Regions from separate parts of the Brenneria goodwinii genome, predicted to be linked through region 1. Evidence: predicted binding sites of a transcription regulator. Region 1 holds the regulator's gene; each other region holds the start of a gene.
What was found. The regulator CRP, encoded in region 1, controls carbon source genes, mostly activating them, when cyclic AMP is high. The targets are predictions, from matches to a motif close to ATGTGANNNNNNTCACAT.

Region 1 (5,673 bases):
GGCGGCAAGACGGGGAAAAGTCGCGGATTATATTGTCCGTTTCATCAGTCTGGCCGGCTATTCCACGCCGATATTCTGGGTGGGGATGATGGGGCTGCTGGTTTTCTACGCCTGGCTTAACTGGGTGGGGGGCGCCGGACGGGTGGACATGGCCTATGACGGGCTGGTGGAAAACCGTACCGGGTTGCTGTTGCTTGACGCCATGCTGGAGGGCAATTGGGAGGTATTCCGCAGCGCGCTCAATCACCTGCTGCTGCCCGCCACCATTCTTGGTTTCCATTCTTTGGCTTATATCAGCCGTATGACGCGCAGCTTCATGCTGGCGCAACTCTCGCAGGAATACATCATCACCGCCCGGGTAAAAGGACTGACGGAATTCCGTGTGGTGTGGGCGCACGCGTTTCGTAACATCCTGGTGCAGTTGCTGACGGTTGTCGCGCTGGCTTATGGCTCCCTGCTGGAAGGGGCGGTGTTGATCGAAACCGTATTTTCCTGGCCGGGGTTCGGCTCCTATCTTACCGGCAGCCTGCTGCTGGGCGATATGAATGCGGTTATGGGCTGTGTCTTGCTGGTGGGGCTGATTTTCGTCACCCTTAATCTGCTGGCGGACATGCTGTATCAAATCTTTGACCCGAGGACCAACGCATGAGTATTTCCTCTGGACCGGTACTCAGTGCGCTACCGGAAAAGCGTGACGGCCGCCTGAAGTTACGCTGCTTACGCATATTGGGATTTTTATCGCTGATGATGCGCAATCCGCTGACCGCCATCGGCAGCGCCATCGTGCTGATGTTGATGCTGGTGGCGCTATTTGCGCCGTGGATAGCGACCCACGATCCGCTGGCGCAGGATCTGTCCAACGCGCTACAGGCGCCGGGCGCGGCGCATTGGTTCGGCACCGATGAGTTCGGGCGGGATGTTTTCAGCCGTCTGGTTTATGGCTCCCGCATCACGTTGTATATCGTGGCGCTGGTGTCGGTCACCGTCGGGCCTATCGGCCTGTTATTAGGCGTTGTCGCCGGTTATTACGGCGGCATCGTTGATACGGTGCTGATGCGGATTACCGATATCTTCATCTCTTTCCCCAGTCTGGTGCTGGCGTTGGCTTTCGTCGCCGCGCTGGGGCCGGGGCTGGAGCACGTGGTGATTGCCATTACCTTGACTGCCTGGCCGCCCGTCGCCCGTCTGGCGCGGGCGGAAACGCTGTCGCTGCGCCATGCGGATTTTGTCTCCGCGGTGAAATTACAGGGCGCTTCCTCTATCCGTATCCTGCTGCATCATATCGTCCCGCTGTGCCTGCCGTCGGTGATCATCCGTATCACCATGAATATGGCGGGCATCATTCTGACCGCCGCGGGGCTGGGCTTCCTGGGACTGGGCGCGCAGCCGCCCGATCCTGAGTGGGGCACCATGATCTCCGCTGGTCGCCGCTACATGATGGAGTGCTGGTGGTTAGTGACTATTCCGGGGCTGGCGATTCTGATAAACAGCCTGGCGTTCAATTTTCTTGGAGACGGCCTACGTGACATCCTCGATCCCAGAACTGAATAACATGTCCCCTCGCGCTTCGGCGGCGGGCAACCTGCTGGATGTTGAAAATCTGCGGGTAAGTTTCGTCAACGGCGGCGTGGTGACCGATGCCGTACGCGGCGTTTCCTTTTCGCTGGGGTGTGAAAAGCTGGCGATCGTCGGCGAATCCGGCTCCGGCAAATCCACCGTTGGGCGCGCCTTGTTGCGGTTGCACCCGCGCAGTGCGCGGATTACCGCCGATCGGCTGCGCTTTGGCGATACCGACCTGCTTAACGCGGATGAAGCGCGGATGCGCCAGATTCGCGGCAAGCGGATTTCCATGATTATGCAGGATCCCAAATATTCATTGAATCCGGTGGTGTGCGTCGGCGACCAAATTGCCGAGGCCTATCTCGCGCATCACAAGGTTTCACGCAACGACGCCAAAGAAAAAGTGATGGCAATGCTGGATGTGGTGCGCATTCGCCAGCCGCAACGCGTGTACGGACTGTATCCGCATGAAATTTCGGGCGGGCAGGGGCAGCGCATTATGATCGCCATGATGTTGATTACCGAACCTGAAGTGGTGATTGCCGATGAACCGACCTCCGCGCTGGACGTTTCCGTGCGTTTGCAGGTGCTGGCGATGCTTGACGATCTGGTTGGAGAACGCGGTCTTGGGCTGATTTTTATCAGCCATGACATCAATCTGGTGCGCAGTTTCTGCGATCGGGTACTGGTGATGTATGCCGGTCGGGTGGTGGAGTCGATTGCCGCGGCCGATCTTGATAACGCGCAGCATCCCTATACCCGCGGGTTACTGAATTCATTGCCGGATATCGACCATCCGCGTCCGCGCCTGCCGGTAATGAACCGCGATCCTGCCTGGATTAACGAGTAAGGAGTTTTTATGGCGACCGAAACCATTCATCTGAGCCAGCCCTCGAACTTGAGCAGGCCCATGATTGAAGTGAATGACCTTAATCTGTCTTTTGGGCAGGGAAGTGCGCAGAATCAGGTGCTGTATGACGTTAATCTTACCGTCGGCGATGGCGAGATTTTCGGTCTGGTTGGGGAGTCCGGCTCCGGGAAGACCACCGTACTGAAATGTCTGGCCGGGTTATTTAATCACTGGCAGGGCAGCTTGCTGATTGATGGGCAGCAACTGGCGCACCGCATCGATCAAGCTCGTTGCCGCCGGGTGCAAATGGTCTTTCAGGATCCCTACGGTTCGCTGCACCCGCGTCATACGGTGGAAACCATCCTTGAAGAGCCGTTACTGATTCACCGTTTCACCCATCGGGATGACCGTATTGACGCGTTGCTGGAGAAAGTGGGGTTAGGGGCATCGTTCCGCCGCCGCTATCCCCATCAGTTGTCCGGAGGGCAGCGCCAGCGTGTTGCCATTGCCCGCGCATTGATTCTGGAGCCGCGGGTGCTGCTGCTGGATGAGCCGACTTCGGCGCTGGATGTCTCGGTGCAGGCGGAAATCCTCAATCTGTTGGTTGAGCTGCAGCAGCAGGAGAAATTAACCTATCTGCTGGTAACCCACGATCTGGGCGTGATTTCTCATCTGTGTCATAAAGTGGCGGTGATGCAGTATGGCCGGATATTGGAAACGCTGGATATCAGTGATTTAACCCGCGATACGCCGAAGAATGCCTATACTGCCATGTTGGTGGATGCCAGCCGCCAGTATAGCCGCGATCTGGCGGTGCGCTCGGAACGCATGGGATAACGTGATAACGTTTCGTGCGTAAATCGGCGACAAAACGAAGAGGACTGGCTGTAACGTCAGTCCTTTTCGCATCATAAGATAAGGTAAGAACCTGGCTTGCATTTAACAATTGGTTAAAATAAGTAATCTGTACGTAAAAAAAGGTAAATGGGTAGCGTTAAGGAGTGTGGATATTTACAATCACTACGCTTTCTGTAAGCGGTTTCTTCAAAAAGGAATTCTCATGCTCAAACGTACTCTGGTTGCTGCGGCGGCCTTTATTTCACTTACGGCTTTTTCTCCGGCGTTCGCCGCCAACGGCGTAACGCATGTTTTGCTGACGACGTCGGCAGGAAACATTGAACTGGCATTAGATAATCAAAAAGCGCCGGTATCGGTGAGGAATTTTGTCGAGTACGTTAATAACGGTTTTTATAACGGGACGACGTTTCATCGAGTGATCCCCGGCTTTATGATCCAGGGCGGCGGTTTTACCGCTGATATGAAACAGAAAGCGACTAACCCGGCGATCGCCAACGAGGCGGATAACGGGTTGCGCAATCTGCGCGGCACCATTTCGATGGCGCGTACGGCGGAAAAAGACAGCGCGACCAGCCAGTTTTTCATTAACGTCGCCGACAATGCGTTTCTCGATCATGGTCAGCGCGATTTTGGCTACGCGGTGTTTGGTAAAGTGGTCAAAGGGATGGAAGTGGCGGACAAAATCGCCCAGGTTCAGACTGAAAACGTCGGCCCTTATCAGAATGTGCCAACCAAACCGATCGTGATCCAGTCAGCGAAAGTCCTGCCCTGAGGCGTATTTTCGGGCGGTGGTTTATTTCCAGCCAATAAATCTGAGCGGGTTCGAAGAATTCGCTCAGGCTAATGGCAATGCGTTATTTGTTTTATTAATTATCCGTTTTTAAACCATTATATTATTGCCGACAAATATATCGGATAAAAAAAAGCGTGAGATAAGTCTCACGCTTTTTTGTTGTAGGGTCATGCTAATACGCCGGTTTAACGGGTACCGTAGACGACTATTGTTTTACCATGTGCGGAAATCAGGTTCTGATCTTCTAACATTTTAAGTATCCGCCCCACGGTTTCACGTGAACAGCCAACAATTTGGCCAATTTCCTGACGTGTGATTTTTATTTGCATGCCGTCAGGGTGGGTCATGGCATCTGGTTGTTTCGCCAGGTTTAGCAATGTCTGAGCGATACGCCCCGTGACATCAAGGAAAGCCAGATTACCGACTTTCTCTGACGTTACCTGCAGTCTGCTGGCCATCTGAGCAGACAGGCGCATCAGAATATCAGGGTTCACCTGGATCAGTTGTCTGAATTTTTTATAAGAAATTTCAGCAACTTCACAAGCCGTTTTCGCCCGAACCCAGGCGCTGCGTTCCTGACCTTCCTCAAACAAGCCGAGTTCGCCGATAAAATCCCCTTGATTCAGATAAGAGAGAATCATTTCCTTGCCTTCTTCATCTTTGATCAGCACTGCGACAGAGCCTTTCACGATGTAGTAAAGCGTTTCTGCTTTTTCACCTTGGTGAATAAGCGTACTCTTCGATGGATACTTGTGGATGTGGCAATGAGAAAGGAACCATTCGAGAGTCGGGTCTGTTTGCGGTTTGCCGAGAACCATTCGATATCATCCTCTGTTGTCAGTCACTGCGCAAATCACAGGGCTCAGAGTTCCCTGTACGGCGTATTTACTGTTAAAAGTTCAAATTCAGTGTAGGCAGAACGACGTCAGGGAATATACTGAAAACCTTTATCTGGCGACGTCATCATCTCCCCGGCATCTGAGTTTGTCCAGAATAAGGCAGATTCTGTTCTTGTTTTTAACACACCTTGAGGGACGTGTCTTGTATTGTCTCATTTCAGCATGATAAAGCTCTGGTTATAAGATAATTTTGTACAGTAACGATATAAATATTCAAAAATTTTTTAGCGGAGGCAGCATGCAGGCTCGAGTGAAGTGGGTTGAAGGCTTAACATTCCTTTGCGAATCAGCTTCAGGACATCAGGTTTTAATGGATGGAAATTCAGGGGATAAATCCCCCAGTCCGATGGAAATGGTTTTGATGTCGGTTGGCGGATGCAGCGCGATCGATGTGGTATCCATACTGCAGAAAGGGCGTAATGACGTTGCCGACTGTGAGGTTAAGCTGACGTCGGAGCGGAGAACGGAGTCGCCTCGTCTGTTTACCCATATCAACCTGCATTTTATCGTAACGGGCAAAGGGTTGACTGATAAAGCCGTAGAGCGTGCGGTCGCGTTATCTGCGGAGCGGTATTGTTCAGTGGCGTTGATGCTGGGTAAAGCGATCGAAGTGACTCACAGTCACGAAGTGATTGATATCTCGTAAATAGGGTACGCGCTTTTTTAAACATGACAGGTCACAAGAACGTGACCTGTCATGTTTGTAAACTCCC
Region 2 (5,673 bases), 520 kb from region 1:
CATGGCCGCCAGTATGAAGTAACCGCAATGCGGCCAGCCCGGTTTCGGGCTGGCCGCCGCGCTACACCAGCGTCAAATTAAACGGCTGCGCATTAAGCTGGGCCTGAACCTCGGGCGGGAGCCCTGAGTCGGTGACGATATCCGACAAGTCGGATAGCGGCGTGACGCAAAATAATGAATAGGCGCCGTATTTACTGCTGTCAGCCAGCAAAACCCGGCGGCTGGCGTTCAGGCCGAGATCCTGCTTCACGCCGGCTTTTTCTTCCGTCGGCGTGGTAATCCCTTTTTCCAGACTCCACGAGTTGCAACTGATAAACGCAATATCCGGGTAAATACTGCGTAATAGGCGCCGGCCATGCTCGCCAATACACGATTGGCTACTGTCATCAATGCGGCCGCCGATGATCGTCACTTCAATCTGTTTGAACTCGGACAGAAACAGCGCGATTTGCAAATCGGCGGTGATTACCCGCAGCGGCAGGTGCGTCAGGTTACGCGCCAGTTCCAGCGTCGTCGTGCCCGCGTCCAGCACCACCGCGCTGCCCGGCTGTACCAGCGTCGCCGCATAGCGGGCGATAGCCTGCTTTTCCTGTAAGTTACGCTGAAGTTTTTCGTTGGTGGTCGGCTGGGCGGGAATAAATCGGTTAAGCGTGACGCCGCCGTGGGTGCGGCTGATCACGCCTTGTTCATCCAGTTTGATCAGATCGCGGCGAATCGTCGCCGGGGAAGCATCAATGACGGTAACAAGTTCATCCACCGTCACCAGATTATGGCTTTTCAGATAATCCATAATCTGATCAAGACGGCTTTGCCCCTTCATTTTATCTCCGCTCACGCGGAAAGCATCACTCAATGTTTGCCCCACGACGATATCCATTTATTTAACCAAGATGCCGATTAGCCATAGAAAATCATCCTAAAATTAAGCGAGTTGCATGGCCAACCGGATTGAGATCGCCATGCTCTCAGACTTCGCTTTTCCTGTCCAGGCAATATCAAACGCGGTGCCGTGATCGGCGGAGGTACGAATAAAAGGCAGCCCGGCGGTAATATTGACTCCATCATAGAAACCCAGCAGCTTCAACGGGATGTGGCCCTGATCGTGATACATCGCCACCACCATATCATATTGCCCTTCATACGCCTGTAGGTAGACGGTATCCGGCGGACAGGGGCCGTATACATCAATGCCTTTGCCTTTCATGACCTCAACCGCAGGCGATACGATCCTGATCTCCTCATCGCCGAACAAGCCGTTCTCCCCCGCATGCGGATTGACCCCGGCAACCGCAATACGCGGATGCGTATATCCGACCCGTTTAAGGAAAGTATCGGCCATCGCAATCACGGTTTCAACGCGTTCGCAGCTCAGCGTATCGAGAAACTTACGCAGCGCAATATGCGTCGATACGTGAATAACTTTCAGCTTATCGGTATACAGCACCATGGCGTAATCACGGCTATTGGTCAGCTTCGCCAGCAGTTCCGTGTGACCCGGATACATATGCCCGGCCAAGTGCAGCGCTTCTTTATTCAACGGCGCGGTGGCGATAGCGCTCACCTCTCCCGCCATCGCCAATTCAGTGGCGCGTTTTATACAGCGGTAAGCCAAATCCCCCGCCTGCGCCTGTACGCTCCCCGGTGTCAGCGTATCCGGTTTTTCCAGCGGTTCATCAATGATATTGATCATGCCGGGAGTAAACACCGCATCGGCAGGCTTCTCGATCACCTTTAGTTCAACAACAGGCACAATATTTAACGCCTGAATACGGCGCAGCGTTTGCACGCAGCCAACCACCACCGCAGGGGCGCCAGAGAGTTCTCCCTCAGCCAGCGATTTGATAATAATCTCCGGGCCAATGCCCGCCGGGTCACCCATCGTTACCGCAATAATTTTATTCACTGACCTTCTCCTCAATAAAACGCAAAACGTCCAGCAAAGTGGTTTCGTTACCAAATCCCCCCGCTTTAGTCATGACGGGAACGTCACCGAGCGAACTGTCCAGCAACCGCCCCCAAGGCACGCACGATGCAATTTGCCCCTTAATCTGAAAACCGCTGGCGCCCAGTGCGGTCGCCACGGCAATCGCAATGTCGCCGCCGGATAAATACAGCCCGCCCAGCAGGCGCCGGTTAATCCTGTCGCTGTTCAGCACAATGCTTCGGCTCAACTCCCCCAGAAAATGACTGATGGTTTCGCCCAACTGCTGCCGGTTCAGTTGATGCCGTTGACATAGCCGGACGATGTCAAACCGCTGACTGTCGCGGCAACAGGTGCGAATAATGCAGTGATGCCCGCTATCCAATGCCGTCAACGCGTCATGGCGCCATCGTTCCGTGGCGTCCGGCGCATCAACGGTGAATAACTCATTGATATTAATATTAATAATCGATACGTTTTTTCGTTGATTAACAAATTCAATCTGTTTTTGAGCGATATCGCTCATTGTTCCGATCACCGCCAGCAGCGGTTTAACCACAGGCTGCTGAGTGCCGGTTTGTTTTGCCAGCGCGTCACTCAGTCCTGCCGATCCCACCAGCAGAGGGGAGAAGGGTAAATTGCTGGCAGCATGCATGATTTTCTCCAGGTCACGCTGGTGCTCAGCATCCAGAACCACCAGGCGGATCCCTTGGTCGGACAGCTTCTGCAGATAACCGGCCAAACCCGCTTGACGCACATCGGCTAAGGAGACCTCCGCGACAGGAAGCCCGGTTTGCTCGGCCAGACGGGCGCTCACCGCGGCGGAAAGCACAGGCGTTTTGGGATCGCTGGCGAATTCCGTCTCGGTAAGCAGACGTCCGTTTACCCAAACCTGCCCGCCGCGGGTGATGCGCCCCAACGCCGGCGCCGCCGGCGCGATCAAAGCCATCGGACTCTGCGCGGCGAATAAAGCCGCGGCCGTTTCAGCCCCTAAGTTCCCCCGTAACGTAGAGTCTATCTTTTTGAACACCCAGCCTTTTCCTCCGGCGGCACGCCATGCTTCAATCGCCCCGGCGGTTCGCTGCGCGGCAATCTCAGCGCTAACCGCTCGACTATCGGTATTGATAACGACCGCGTTTCCCGGCAGGCCCGCAGACAGTTTGCCGACATCAAATATCACGCTGACCAGAGCGCCATTCAGAGACAGGCCGACGCCGGCATCATTTGCTCCCGTAAAATCATCCGCGACCACCAAGACCTGAATCGCTGACTGCTGCTCTTTCGGCATACCCCATCCCCGGTTATCAATTCGCTGATAATGATTATATTAAATCATAATTGATTATATGTGAGCAATCTCAAATTATTTAAAAGGAATTTAACCTATAAATTATCCCTACAATGCGGCATTTGATGGTTTTTATTGAGTGAATACGATCTTATTGATTGATAAAAATCACAACATATCGGGCCGTGATTCTGACGGAAAGACAAGGGGATAGCATGAACATCAATAGCACTATCATCAGCGGCTATCGGGCACTCCAAGATATTCGCCATCTCATGGCGGGAAAACAGCACGCCCTGTTTGTCACTGACGGAAATATCGTCGGCCTGCCCGATGTTCAGGCGCTGATCGAACAAGTGAAGCAGACGATTCCGCAGGTATTGCTGGTGGATAACGTTCCCGCCGAGCCCAGTCAACATGACGTGGCGGGAATATTGGCTCAGCTCACACAAACGCGCACCGATCTGGTCATCGGCGTCGGCGGCGGCAGCGTACTGGATGTGGCCAAACTCCTGTCGGTGCTGTGCGCGGGTGATGATACCGTCACGCTCGATACGCTGTTGGCCGGCGAAAAACCCACGCGACGCACGCTGTCGCTGTTAATTCCAACCACCGCGGGCACCGGCTCGGAAGCCACGCCTAACGCCATTCTGGCGATTCCGGAAAAGGAAACCAAAGTCGGCATTATTAGTCCCGTCATGCTGCCGGATTACGTCGCGCTGGCGCCGGAATTAACCACCAGCATGCCGCCGCATATTGCGGCCTCAACCGGTATCGACGCGTTATGCCATCTGATCGAGTGCTTCACCGCCACCATCGCCAACCCGGTCAGCGATAACTACGCGTTGATTGGCCTGAAGAAGCTGTTTGCCAATATTGAGACTTCCGTTCGCGAACCAGACAACCTGGAAGCGAAGCTGAATATGCTGTGGGCGTCTTACTACGGCGGCGCGGCGATTGCCCACTCCGGCACCCACCTGGTTCACGCCATGTCCTACCCGCTGGGCGGCAAATACCACATTCCCCATGGTGTGGCGAACGCCATTCTGCTCGCGCCCTGTATGCGTTTTGTACAGAACGCCGCACAGGAGAAATTTGCTCAAGCCTACGACCTGCTGCCGGAAGCAGACCTAACGCTCAGTTCAGCGCATAAGGCTCAGGCGCTGGTGACGTACTTCACCGACCTGGTGAAGCGGCTCAATCTGCCGGATACGTTGCAACAGCTCGGGGTGGAAAAGGCCCACCTGCCCTATCTGGTCGACGCCGCACTACAGGTTCAGCGTTTAATGAAAAACGTGCCGGCACAGGTGAGTGCCGATGACGTGCGCGAGATCTATCTGACGCTGTTTTAGTTTTCATTTTTGATGACGAATCAATGAGGAAAAATGATGAGTAAAAAGATTGCAGGTGTACTAACGGCGATTGTCACGCCTTTCGACAATCAGGGTGAATTCAATCCATCGGCTTTGCGCCATCAGGTGCAACGTCAGATGAAATATGGCAATGGGATCTTCTGCAACGGCACCAACGGTGAATTTTTCGTTTTGCATACCGACGAAAAAGTGGCGGTTACCGAAACCTGCGTGGACGAGGCCGCAGGCAACGTGCCGGTTGTCGGCCACATTGGCGAAATCTCAACCCGTGAAACCATCAAGCTGGGTAAACGCATCGCGGCGTTGGGCGTGGATGCGGTTTCGGTTATCACCCCCTATTTTGTGCCGCTGAAACAAGAAGAGCTTATCGCCCACTATCGCGCGGTGGCGGATGCCCTGACCGTGCCGGTCTTTCTCTACAACATCCCCGCGCGCACCGGCAACACGCTGGCGCCGGAAACCGTCCGTATCCTGGCGGATCATCCCAACATTATCGGTATTAAAGACAGCGCGGGCAGTTATGAAAGCCTGAGCGCCTACTTGCAGGCGGTGAAAGGGGTACAGGGCTTCGACGTACTGAACGGGCCGGACTCGCTCATCCATCAGGGATTCGTCGACGGCTGCTCGGCCTGCATTTCCGGGCTGGCCAACGTCGCCCCCGAGGCCGTTAGCCAGATCTGGCATCGCTTCCACGCCGGCGATATTGAAGGTTCGCGTCAGGCGCAGGAACAGGTAAGCGAACTGCGTAAGACGCTGTATGCCGTGGCGTTCTCCCCGGCGGCGGTGAAAAAAGCGCTGGTGCTGATGGGCGAGGATGTCGGCGTCAGCCGTTACCCCATCCAGTTCTCCGCACAGGATGAAGACAACATCAAAAAGATCGTTTCCCATTTCGTTAGCTAAGTTCATCGGCGGTACGGTCAAGCGCTGTACCGCTTATGTCAACACCAGATAGGTACATAGCAATGAAAGTTATTTCAACCTCACCTTCTTTCGCAAAATACGATCGGCAGCCTATTGCCGATCTTGAAAAACAGGGGCTTGACCTCGTGGCATTGCCCGCGGATGCGCCGTTAAACGCGCTGATTCCCCAC
Region 3 (5,673 bases), 1.6 Mb from region 1:
CCCCAGCTTGCGGAACAGCGCCAAATCTTTATCCTCTTTGGGATTGGGCGTAGTGAGTAGCTTGCAGCCATAGAATATGGAGTTGGCGCCGGCCATAAAACACATCGCCTGCGTCTGTTCGTTCATCTGCTCGCGTCCGGCGGACAGGCGCACGTACGACGTCGGCATCATGATGCGGGCAACGGCAATGGTGCGAATGAAATCAAATGGATCGACATCCTCATTATCGGCCAGCGGCGTCCCCTTTACCTTAACCAGCATATTGATCGGCACGCTTTCCGGCGGTTTGGGCAAATTAGCCAACTGCACCAGCAGCCCCGCGCGGTCGCGTACCGTTTCCCCCAAACCGACAATGCCGCCGGAACACACTTTGATACCGGCGTTGCGCACTTTATCCAGCGTATCCAGCCGCTCCTGATAGCTGCGGGTGGTGATAATGTTGCCGTAGAACTCGGGCGAGGTATCCAAATTATGGTTGTAAAAGTCCAGACCGGCAGAAGCCAGACGCTCCGCCTGATCGCCGTTCAGCGTTCCCAGCGTCATACAGGTTTCCATCCCCAGCTCTTTTACGCCCTGCACCATCTTTTCCAGATACGGCATGTCGCGCTCATGCGGATTCTTCCAGGCGGCACCCATACAGAAACGGGTCGAGCCCGCGGCTTTCGCCTGACGGGCGGAGGCCAGAACCTGCTCCACCTGCATCAGCCGTTCGGTTTCAATTCCCGTGTGGTAGCGGGAGCTTTGCGGACAATATTTACAGTCTTCCGGGCAGGCTCCGGTTTTAATCGACAGCAGCGTACTCACCTGCACCTGCCGGGGATCAAAATGCCGGCGGTGGATCTGCTGGGCTTCAAACATCAGTTCCAGAAAGGGCTTATCAAAGAGATTCTGCGCTTGCTCAAGCGTCCAGTGAATGCGGTCTGCCATGTTGGCATCTCCAAAATAAAAACACTTCGTCAGTTTAAATTAACCCTTTATACTGTCAACCAACTCAGTGCTATTTTAGTTTACGTAAGATGATGATGACCCCTGCCGATCTCGCCTTTGACCAACGCCATATCTGGCATCCCTACACATCAATGACCCGGCCGTTGCCCTGCTATCCGGTTGTCGCCGCCGAGGGCGCCGAGCTCCAGCTTGATGATGGACGCCGTCTAATAGACGGCATGTCTTCCTGGTGGGCGGCGATCCACGGTTATAACCATCCGGCCATCAATCAGGCGCTGCAGCAGCAGATGACGCAGATGTCGCATGTGATGTTCGGCGGTATCACCCACCCGCAGGCGGTGGCGCTTTGCCGGCAACTGGTGGAGATCACGCCCGAGGCGCTGGAATGCGTGTTTCTGGCGGATTCCGGCTCCGTAGCCGTCGAGGTGGCGCTAAAAATGGCGTTGCAGTTCTGGCAGGCGCGCGGACAAAATCGTCAGCGTTTTCTGACGCTGCGCCACGGCTATCACGGCGATACCTTCGGCGCGATGTCGGTCTGCGATCCGCAAAACTCGATGCACAGCCTGTATCAGGGCTATCTGCCCCAACATCTGTTCGTCGACGCGCCGCAGTGCCGGTTTGACGGTGTCTGGCGCGAAGAGGATATCGCCCCGCTGCGCGCTCAGTTGGCCGAACACGCGCAGCAGGTGGCGGCGATCGTGCTGGAGCCTATCGTACAAGGCGCGGGCGGCATGCGCTTTTATCATCCGCGTTACCTGCAACAGGTACGGGAACTCTGCGACCAATACAACCTTCTGCTGATCGCCGATGAGATCGCCACCGGATTTGGCCGGACCGGCAAGCTGTTCGCCTGTGAACATGCGGGGATCGCGCCGGATATTATGTGCCTGGGGAAAGCGCTGACCGGCGGCTACCTGACGCTCTCCGCCACGCTCGCCACCCGGCAGGTGGCGGAGACCATCAGTAACGGCGCGGCGGGCTGCTTTATGCATGGCCCGACCTTTATGGGCAATCCGCTGGCCTGTGCGGCGGCCAACGCCAGCCTGGCGCTGCTGGCGGAGAACCGCTGGCCGCAGCAGGTCACGGCTATCGAGCAACAGTTGCGCCAGGCGCTGACGCCCTTATCCGATGCCCCCGCGGTGGCGGATGTGCGCGTGCTGGGCGCAATTGGCGTAGTGGAAACACGCCGCCCGGTTAATATGGCGCGGCTACAACACTTTTTCGTTGAGCGCGGCGTATGGATCCGTCCATTCGGTAAACTCATTTATCTTATGCCGCCGTTTATTATTCAACCGGAGCAGTTGCGCCGGCTTACCGATGCAATCGCCGAGGCGGTATCCGAGCGAGATCTATTTAACCAATGAACAAAATATCCCCTGATTAATGCGGCGATCCCATTAATGGAGACGGAGAAGTTGTGATCGGTGGCACACTAATTATATTAGCGTTATGATTATCCCATCAGTTAATCAGGACTTTCCCATGCGTAATGCGATCACTCTTTGCTGGCAGTATTTACGTGCCTTCGCGTTGATTTATCTCTGCCTATTGGCAGGCAATGCGATATCCGCGCTACTCCCGATTGTTATTCCCGGCAGCATCATTGGCATGCTGGTTTTATTCGCGCTTCTCGCTTCACAGATCCTGCCGTCAGACTGGGTCAGGCCCGGCTGCCATATGTTTATTCGCCATATGGCGATGCTGTTCGTGCCGATCGGAGTGGGCGTCATGAACTATTACGATCTGCTCAGCCAACAGTTCGGCCCGATTGTCATCTCCTGTCTGGTCAGCACCTTCTTTGCAATGATCGTCGTCGGTTTCAGTACGCAGCTTATGCAGAAAGAACATGCTATCGCTGGCGAAAAAGAGTTATTACCCAAGGATAAAGAATAATGCTCGCCTACATATGGTGGTCATTGCCACTGACGCTGTTGGTCTTTTTTGCCGCCCGTAAGCTGGCGGCGTGGACAAAAATATCGTTGCTGAACCCGTTACTGGTTTCGATGGCCATTATCATCCCTTTGCTGCTGCTATTGCATATTCCTTATGAGCACTACTTTAAGGGCAGCGAAGTGCTCAACAATCTGCTCCAACCCGCCGTCGTCGCCCTGGCCTTCCCGCTGTATGAGCAGCTTCACCAGATTCGGGCGCGCTGGAAATCCATCATCAGCGTCTGCTTTATCGGCAGCGTCGCCGCCATCATCTCCGGGACGCTGGTCGCCCTATGGCTGGGCGCATCGACGGAAATCGCCGCCTCCGTGCTGCCGAAATCCGTGACGACGCCGATCGCCATGGCGGTAGCCAGTTCGATCGGCGGCATTCCCGCCATCAGCGCGGTCTGTGTGATTTTCGTGGGTATCGTGGGCGCCGTAACCGGCCATAGCCTGTTCGATCGCGTCGGCATTAAAACCAAAGCGGCGCGCGGTCTGTCGATGGGTACCGCCTCACACGCCTTGGGCACCGCACGCTGCGCCGAGGTCGATTTTCAGGAAGGGGCATTCAGCTCACTGGCGCTGGTCATCTGCGGGATTATTACCTCGCTGCTCGCCCCCTTCATTTTTCCTATCCTGCTGGCGTTTTTTAAATAACCGTCCGGCTTTCCACATGGGTTAAGGGGCTTGGCCCTTTAACCTTGAAGACCGTTCCGTCATCCCGCGCCAATCGCGGTAACCTTCCGCTAATATGTGATCTAAACCTCATATCGATAATATTTGTTTCAATCATTTCATAAATAACGAGATATACATCACTATATTATTCGCTATCGCCTTCCTATTATGGTGCCCTGTATTGGTTCAAGGAGATAAACCGCCATGCATCTACGATTCAATGACGCCTTTCAACAGTTGCCGACCCGTTTGCAATCCGCCCTTAAACCCATTCTGGACGGGCAGGATTTTACCGCCATGCTGACCGCCGGCGAGGTGAAAATGTTGAGCGATGCCGCCCGGTTAGATAGCAATGAGCTGGCTTTTGCGCTGTTACCGCTGGCAGCCGCCTGCGCGCTGACGCCCATTTCTCATTTCCACGTGGGCGCGGTAGTTCAGGGGGTGAGCGGCAATTTTTATTTCGGCGCCAATATGGAATTCAGCGGGATGCAATTGCAACAGACGGTACATGCCGAACAAAGCGCCATCACCCACGCCTGGCTGCGCAATGAGCGGGGGCTGCGTTCGATAACGGTGAACTACACGCCTTGCGGCCACTGCCGGCAGTTTATGAATGAACTGAACGCCGCGTCTTCTTTGCGTATTCAATTACCGGGGCGTCAACCTACGCTGCTCAGCCATTATCTTCCTGACTCGTTTGGCCCGGTCGATCTGAACGTCAGCTCGCTGCTAATGGATGAAATCAACCACGCCTATACGCTGCCGGATAATGACCCTTTAACCCTTGCCGCATTGGATGCCGCCAACCGCAGCCACGCGCCATACAGTCAGGCCATAAGCGGCGTCGCATTGGAAACGGCCGACGGCGCTATCTATAGCGGTCGTTACGCCGAAAATGCGGCATTCAATCCCAGCCTTCCCCCGTTGCAGGCCGCGCTTAATCTGATGAATCTGGCTGGCGCAAAACACACGGAAATACGCCGCGCTGCCGTTGTCGAACGCCGTAACGCCGTTATAAGCCAATGGACGATGTCCAAAGCCATATTAACTGAGCTAGGCTGTAAAAATGTCACATTACATTTCGTCGATTAATAATCGCATTAAGAAAGACGTTAATTAAAAGCTGTTGAATCGTTACAGCTTTTTATATTTTTTGATGCAAGTCATATGTAACTATTTTAATTAACATTATCTGTACATATCTTACGGGTAATTTAAGATCGGGACTGCAATAATTTCGCATTATCACCTAAATTCGTTTCCGTCACCAAAAGAGTAAAAAAGTCATGGAATTAGAATATGAAAGCAAGCGTCCCCTCTACATCCCTTATGCTGGTCCAATACTTCTTGAATTTCCCCTACTGAATAAAGGCAGCGCATTTACAGAAGAAGAACGCGCCAACTTTAATCTTCATGGTTTATTGCCGGAAGCGGTCGAAACAATTGAAGAACAGGCGGAACGCGCCTGGCGTCAATGTCAGGAATTCAAAAACGATATCGAAAAGCACGTCTATGTGCGCAATATACAAGACACCAACGAAACGCTTTTCTACCGGTTGCTGGACGAACACCTCAGCGAATTAATGCCCATCATCTACACGCCGACCGTGGGCGAAGCCTGTGAGCATTTCTCCGATATTTACCGCCGGGCTCGCGGCCTGTTTATCGCTTACCCCAACCGCGCCAATATCGACGATATGCTGCAGAATGCCACCAAACAGAACGTCAAAGTCATCGTGGTCACCGACGGCGAACGTATTCTGGGCCTGGGCGATCAGGGCATCGGCGGTATGGGTATTCCCATTGGCAAACTGTCGCTATATACCGCCTGCGGAGGCATCAGCCCGGCCTATACGCTGCCCGTCGTGCTGGATGTCGGCACCAACAACCCGCAACGCCTGAACGATCCGCTGTATATGGGCTGGCGTCATCCGCGCATCACCGATGACGAATATTATGAATTTGTGGATGAATTCATTCAGGCGGTGAAACGCCGCTGGCCGAATGTGCTGTTGCAGTTTGAAGATTTCGCCCAGAAAAACGCCACCCCGTTGCTGAACCGCTACCGTAACGAGATCTGTAGCTTTAACGACGATATTCAGGGAACCGCCGCCGT
Region 4 (5,673 bases), 1.2 Mb from region 1:
AGGCGATATCGGCGTCGCAAACAGCGTATTGGAACATCTGCCGAATCTGGGGATTATTGCCATTTTCGGCGTGGGAACCGATGCCGTTGATTTGGATTATACCCGTCAGCGGGGCATTACCGTCACCACCACGCCAGGCGTTCTGACTGACGACGTGGCGGATACCGCACTGGGGCTGATACTGGCGCTATCCCGCCGCTTATGCGGCGCCGATAAATTTGTCCGTGACGGTCAATGGCCGCATGCGGGATTCCCGCTGGGTACCAAAGTAACGGGGAAACGCGTCGGTATTTTTGGCATGGGAAACATTGGGCGAGCCATTGCGCGCCGTACGGCCGGTTTTGACATGAAAATCGCCTATACCGATTTGAGAGAAGACACATCGCTGCCGTATCAGTATGTGGCTGACTTATCCGAACTCGCCAGCCAGTGCGACATCCTGGTGATCTCCATTTCAGGGGGAAAGGGCAGCGAAGGGTTAATCAATGCCGATATTTTCTCGGCGATGCCGGAGAGCGCTTTCCTGATTAACATCGCGCGCGGCAGCATGGTTAATCAGCCGGAATTAATTCAGGCGCTGCAACAGAAAAAAATAGCCGGCGCCGGTCTGGATGTTTTTGCTGATGAACCCAATGTTCCGGATGAATTAATAAAAATGGAAAATGTGGTTCTGCTGCCGCATATCGCCAGCGCGACGATAGAAACCCGTATTCAGATGAGTGAAATTGTATTTGCCAATATTCAGGCTCATTTCAAAGGCGAGAAAGAACCAACAGCAATTAAATAATGATATTCAATACATTTAAAAATAGAGAAAACCAACATCTCTGCCATTTGCAAGATGAAGGGGCTATCTGATTTTAGCAAGTGAATACCGCTATTGTTTTTAATTAATTCAGCACGCGGAAACTCTTCTGTTTATTTATTAACAGGGGCAGGTTCTCTCTTATTCTGAAAAGGCGTAATAAGTATGGACAATAAGATCCCTCATGCTCGTTGGTTGCGTGTCATTGTTCCTATCATGATCGCATGTATTATTTCTTTTATGGATCGCGTAAATATCAGTTTTGCGCTGCCGGGAGGAATGGAAACCGATTTAGACATGGGCAGCCAGATGGCAGGATTGGCCGGAGGTATTTTCTTTATCGGCTATTTGTTCCTGCAAATTCCGGGCGGCCGAATGGCGGTACACGGCAGCGGCAGAAAATTTATTGCCTGTTCTCTGCTGGCCTGGGCCGTTATCTCCATATTGACCGGTTTTGTGACCAACCACTATCAACTGCTGGCGCTGCGTTTTTTGCTCGGGGTGTCTGAAGGGGGCATGTTGCCCGTGGTTTTGACCATGGTCAGCAACTGGTTTCCTGAAAAAGAGATCGGCCGGGCCAATGCTTTTGTGATGATGTTCGCCCCACTGGGCGGGATGTTCACCGCGCCGTTGTCCGGTTTTATCATTAATATGCTTGACTGGCGTTGGCTGTTTATTCTGGAAGGCGTGCTCTCGGCTATTATCATGGTGCTGTGGTGGTTTGTTATCAGCGATCGCCCGGAAGAGGCCAAATGGCTGTCTGCGAAAGAACGCGATTATCTGGTGACGGAACTGACCCGTGAACGCGAAGCGCGTATGAACATCGCGCCGGTGACCAATGCGCCGTTAAAAGAAGTCTTTCTGAATAACGGGTTGGTGAAGCTGATTATCCTGAACTTCTTTTATCAGACCGGGGACTACGGCTATACGCTCTGGCTGCCCACCATTTTGAAGAACCTGACCGGCGGTAGTATGGCTTCCGTCGGGATCCTGGCCATCCTGCCGTTCGTTGCAACCATCCTGGGAATCTACACCATTTCCGTGCTGGTGGATAAGACCGGTAAACGCCGTCTATTCATTATGCTGTCGCTATTCTGTTTCGCCGCCGGGTTGATTTGTTCGGTCATCTTCAGAAACCATCCGGTCGCCTCCTATATTTCGCTGGTGGTATGCGGTTTCTTCCTGAAAGCGGCCACCGGACCTTTCTGGTCGATTCCCGGATGTATCGCGGTTCCGGAAGTCGCCGGCGGCGCGCGCGGGGTGATTAACGGATTGGGGAATCTCGGCGGCTTCTGCGGACCTTATCTGGTGGGCGTGGTGCTCTACTTCTTCGGGCAGGCGACGGCGGTTTGCGTACTGTCTGTCTCCCTGGTTATTGCCGGACTCATCACCTGCATGTTGCCGAAACACTGTGATATGGCCGTTGGCGGTCAGGGGAAAAAACGCGGGGTAAAGCCGCTCGGCAGCGTTGAGCGTACCTAACGGGATCCGGCCGCGGCGTAGGACGACTCGCCGCCACGGCCGGGCGGTATGAAAAATCGCCGCTGCGGCGGCCCGAAGGGTAACGGACAGAACGCCCGTCATGATAAATAAGGGGGAGGTTATGAATGTGCAGCAACAATTCGAATTATGTCAGCAACAGCAAAAACTGATTGTTTTACCAGCCTTTAATCGAGAACTGGCCTGGTCATTGGGCGAGGCGATTAAAAATCAGGCGCAGCGCCAGTCTTTGTCATTGGCGATCGATATCACCGTGAATCATCAAACCTGGTTCAGCTATGCCATGCCGGGCTCGACGGCGGAAAACGTTGATTGGCTGCGCCGCAAACGTAACGTGGTCGACCTGCTGGAAATGAGCTCATATGCCGCCAATCTGATGTTACAGACTCGCCAGACAACATTGTCGGCGCGTTATGGCGTGAATGAGCGCGACTATGCCGCCTTCGGCGGCGGTTTTCCGTTACACGTCAAAAATGGCGGGATCATCGGCAGCGTGGCGGTTTCCGGCGCTCCCCACCGGGATGACCACGATTTTCTGGTTGGCGTGCTGGCTCGTTTTGCCGGTCTGGATCCGCAAACCGTTCAGTCGCTGCTATCGTCCGGCGTCGTTTGAGACGCCCGGTTACTTGCCCCATCCCTGGGGCTTGTCTTGTGTACGGGCATGAGGAGAGTTACAGCACCAGTCCGGCGATAGAAGCGGAAAGGATGCTCACCAGCGTTGAGCCGTATACCAGTTTCAGGCCAAAGCGGGAAACCACGTTGCCCTGATGTTCGTTCAACCCTTTGATTGCGCCGGCAATGATGCCGATAGATGAGAAGTTGGCAAAAGAAACCAGGAATACGGACAGGATGCCAACGCTGCGGGGGGAGAGCTCACCGGCGACTTTTTGCAGTTCCAGCATGGCCACGAATTCGTTGGAAACCAGTTTGGTCGCCATGATGCTGCCAACCTGCAAGGCTTCATTGGCGGGGATGCCCATAACCCAGGCAAACGGATAGAACACATAGCCCAGAATGTCCTGGAAGCTGACGCCGAAAATAGCGCTACAGATCGCGTTGATGGCGGCAATCAGCGCGATGAAGCCAATCAGCATGGCGGCAACGATCACCGCGACTTTAAAGCCCGCCAGAATATATTCGCCCAGCATTTCGAAAAAACTCTGGTTTTCATGAATATTGCCCAGTTGCAATTCAGGCTCGCCGTCAACTCTGTATGGGTTGATGAGCGACAGCACAATAAAGGTGCTGAACATATTCAGTATCAAGGCGGCGACGACAAACTTGGAATCCAGCATCGACATGTAGGCGCCGACGATCGACATGGAAACTGTCGACATCGCCGTTGCCGCCATGGTGTACATGCGTTTTTCAGACATCTTGCCCAGAATATCCTTATAGGCGATAAAGTTTTCAGACTGTCCGAGGATCAATGAACTGACGGCGTTAAATGATTCCAGTTTACCCATACCGTTAATTTTGGAAAGGATGGTGCCAATCAAACGGATGATAATCGGTAATACCTTGATGTATTGCAGGATCCCGATCAGGGCGGAAATAAAGACGATGGGGCAGAGGACTTTGAAGAAGAACGAGATCAGGTTTTTATCACTGTTGACCATATCGCCAAAGACAAAATCGGTTCCCTGACCGGCAAAACCAAGTAATTTATCAAACAGAGCGGCAAAGCCTTTTACCACCCCTAATCCGATATCCGAGTATAGGAAAAAATAGGCAAGGAGAATTTCAACAACCAGCAACTGGATGATGAACCGGATACGGATGCTTTTACGGTCGCGGCAAATGAGTAACGCCAAAACAGCAACAACAACCAATGCTAATGCAAATTGTGCAATATGTGACAGGGACATGTTTGCTCCAAAATATGAGGCCGGCCAGGTTTTCCAGGTCATTCTATGTAACGGGTGCACTAAAAATGAGATGAAGAACACAAAAGCGCGATTATATCTTGGATTATTGTGCAAACTAAATGCCGCGTCTTGTTATCGCTACATTTTTATTCATTCATTATTTTGATACCTGCGAATAATGGCGAGATTTCCATCAATACGCACATAAAATAGCAGTCGGGCTTGATAATGAGGGGCGACGCGTCATAACCGAGAGTTATGGATTATTGACGTGGCGCAGTCATTGCAAGCATAGATGCGCGGCGCCGTCCGTTTTCGCGCCGCTTGCCGGCCTACATTGTGAGATTAAAGAGAAAAGCGATGACTAAGACCGAAATTGAAAAACTTGTCAGGCAGTATCCTTTGGTTCAGCGCCTCATCGATCTGGACGACGTCACCTGGTTTAATCCCAATGTCGCCTCGCTGGAACAAGGGCTGCCCTATGTCGGACTTACGGCAGAGGATGTCGATGATGCGCAGGCCAGGCTGCAACGCTTTGCGCCTTATCTGTGTCTGGCTTTCCCGGAAACCGCCGCCGCGCGGGGCATTATTGAATCTGACGTGGTGGCTATTCCTGCGATGCAGCAAGCGATGGAGCAACGCTATCGGCAACCGATTCCCGGTCAGATGTGGTTAAAAAAAGATAGCCATCTGCCGATTTCCGGTTCCATCAAGGCGCGCGGCGGCATCTATGAGGTGCTGGCCCACGCAGAGAAGCTGGCGCTGGAGGCCGGTATGCTCAGCCTGGATGATGATTACCGGATTCTCTATTCCGATCGTTTCCGCCGGTTTTTCAGTCAATACCGTATCGCCGTGGGGTCAACCGGCAATCTGGGCATGTCGATTGGCATCATGAGCGCCAAGCTGGGGTTCAGCGTCAGCGTACATATGTCTGCCGATGCGCGCGCCTGGAAAAAGCAAAAGCTGCGTGATAACGGAGTGAATGTGGTGGAGTACGCTGAGGATTATGGCGTGGCGGTGGCGCAGGGGCGTAAAGAGGCGGAGTCGGATCCTCGCTGCTTTTTTATTGATGATGAGAATTCGCGTACGCTGTTTCTGGGTTACGCCGTGGCCGGCAACCGTTTACGTCGGCAGTTCGAACAGCTTGATAAACCGGTAGATAAACAGCATCCCCTGTTTGTCTATCTGCCTTGCGGCGTGGGGGGCGGGCCCGGCGGAGTGGCGTTTGGTCTGAAGCTGGCGTTTGGCGACCATGTTCACTGTATTTTTGCCGAGCCAACGCATTCGCCCTGTATGTTGCTGGGCGTTCATACCGGGCTGCATGATGAGATTGCGGTGCAGGATCTTGGCATCGATAATCTGACGGCTGCCGATGGTCTGGCGGTGGGGCGGGCATCCGGTTTCGTCGGCAGAGCGATGGAACGGCTGCTGGACGGCTTTTATACCCTGAGCGACCGGGAGATGTATGACTTGCTCGGGTTGCTCAATCATAGCGAAGAC

Region 2: the regulator CRP is predicted to act here: its motif matches at 3,268-3,285, upstream of ACN28R_RS23450 (iron-containing alcohol dehydrogenase).
Region 3: the regulator CRP is predicted to act here: its motif matches at 3,631-3,648, upstream of cdd (cytidine deaminase).
Region 4: the regulator CRP is predicted to act here: its motif matches at 4,239-4,256, upstream of ACN28R_RS02675 (NupC/NupG family nucleoside CNT transporter).

Annotation. Positions count from the first base shown of each region.
Region 1 covers NZ_CP014137.1:4,772,037-4,777,709, forward strand. Annotated here, with positions in the region: gene ACN28R_RS21165 (ABC transporter permease) at 1-649, shown strand, start outside; gene ACN28R_RS21170 (ABC transporter permease) at 745-1,551, shown strand; gene ACN28R_RS21175 (ABC transporter ATP-binding protein) at 1,523-2,410, shown strand; gene ACN28R_RS21180 (ABC transporter ATP-binding protein) at 2,471-3,247, shown strand; gene ppiA (peptidylprolyl isomerase A) at 3,471-4,040, shown strand; gene crp (cAMP-activated global transcriptional regulator CRP) at 4,247-4,879, opposite strand; gene ACN28R_RS21195 (OsmC family protein) at 5,199-5,606, shown strand.
Region 2 covers NZ_CP014137.1:5,292,802-5,298,474, reverse strand. Annotated here, with positions in the region: gene ACN28R_RS23470 (metal ABC transporter substrate-binding protein) at 1-22, shown strand, start outside; gene ACN28R_RS23465 (DeoR/GlpR family DNA-binding transcription regulator) at 62-877, opposite strand; gene ACN28R_RS23460 (D-threonate 4-phosphate dehydrogenase) at 923-1,879, opposite strand; gene dtnK (D-threonate kinase) at 1,896-3,209, opposite strand; gene ACN28R_RS23450 (iron-containing alcohol dehydrogenase) at 3,425-4,561, shown strand; gene ACN28R_RS23445 (dihydrodipicolinate synthase family protein) at 4,598-5,482, shown strand; gene ACN28R_RS23440 (phosphoglycerate dehydrogenase) at 5,545-5,673, shown strand, end outside.
Region 3 covers NZ_CP014137.1:1,008,584-1,014,256, reverse strand. Annotated here, with positions in the region: gene bioB (biotin synthase BioB) at 1-927, opposite strand, end outside; gene bioA (adenosylmethionine--8-amino-7-oxononanoate transaminase) at 1,023-2,312, shown strand; gene ACN28R_RS04470 (CidA/LrgA family protein) at 2,431-2,841, shown strand; gene ACN28R_RS04465 (CidB/LrgB family autolysis modulator) at 2,841-3,536, shown strand; gene cdd (cytidine deaminase) at 3,762-4,649, shown strand; gene ACN28R_RS04455 (NAD-dependent malic enzyme) at 4,844-5,673, shown strand, end outside.
Region 4 covers NZ_CP014137.1:585,175-590,847, forward strand. Annotated here, with positions in the region: gene ACN28R_RS02660 (2-hydroxyacid dehydrogenase) at 1-787, shown strand, start outside; gene ACN28R_RS02665 (MFS transporter) at 971-2,287, shown strand; gene ACN28R_RS02670 (heme-degrading domain-containing protein) at 2,409-2,918, shown strand; gene ACN28R_RS02675 (NupC/NupG family nucleoside CNT transporter) at 2,977-4,167, opposite strand; gene ACN28R_RS02680 (D-serine ammonia-lyase) at 4,534-5,673, shown strand, end outside.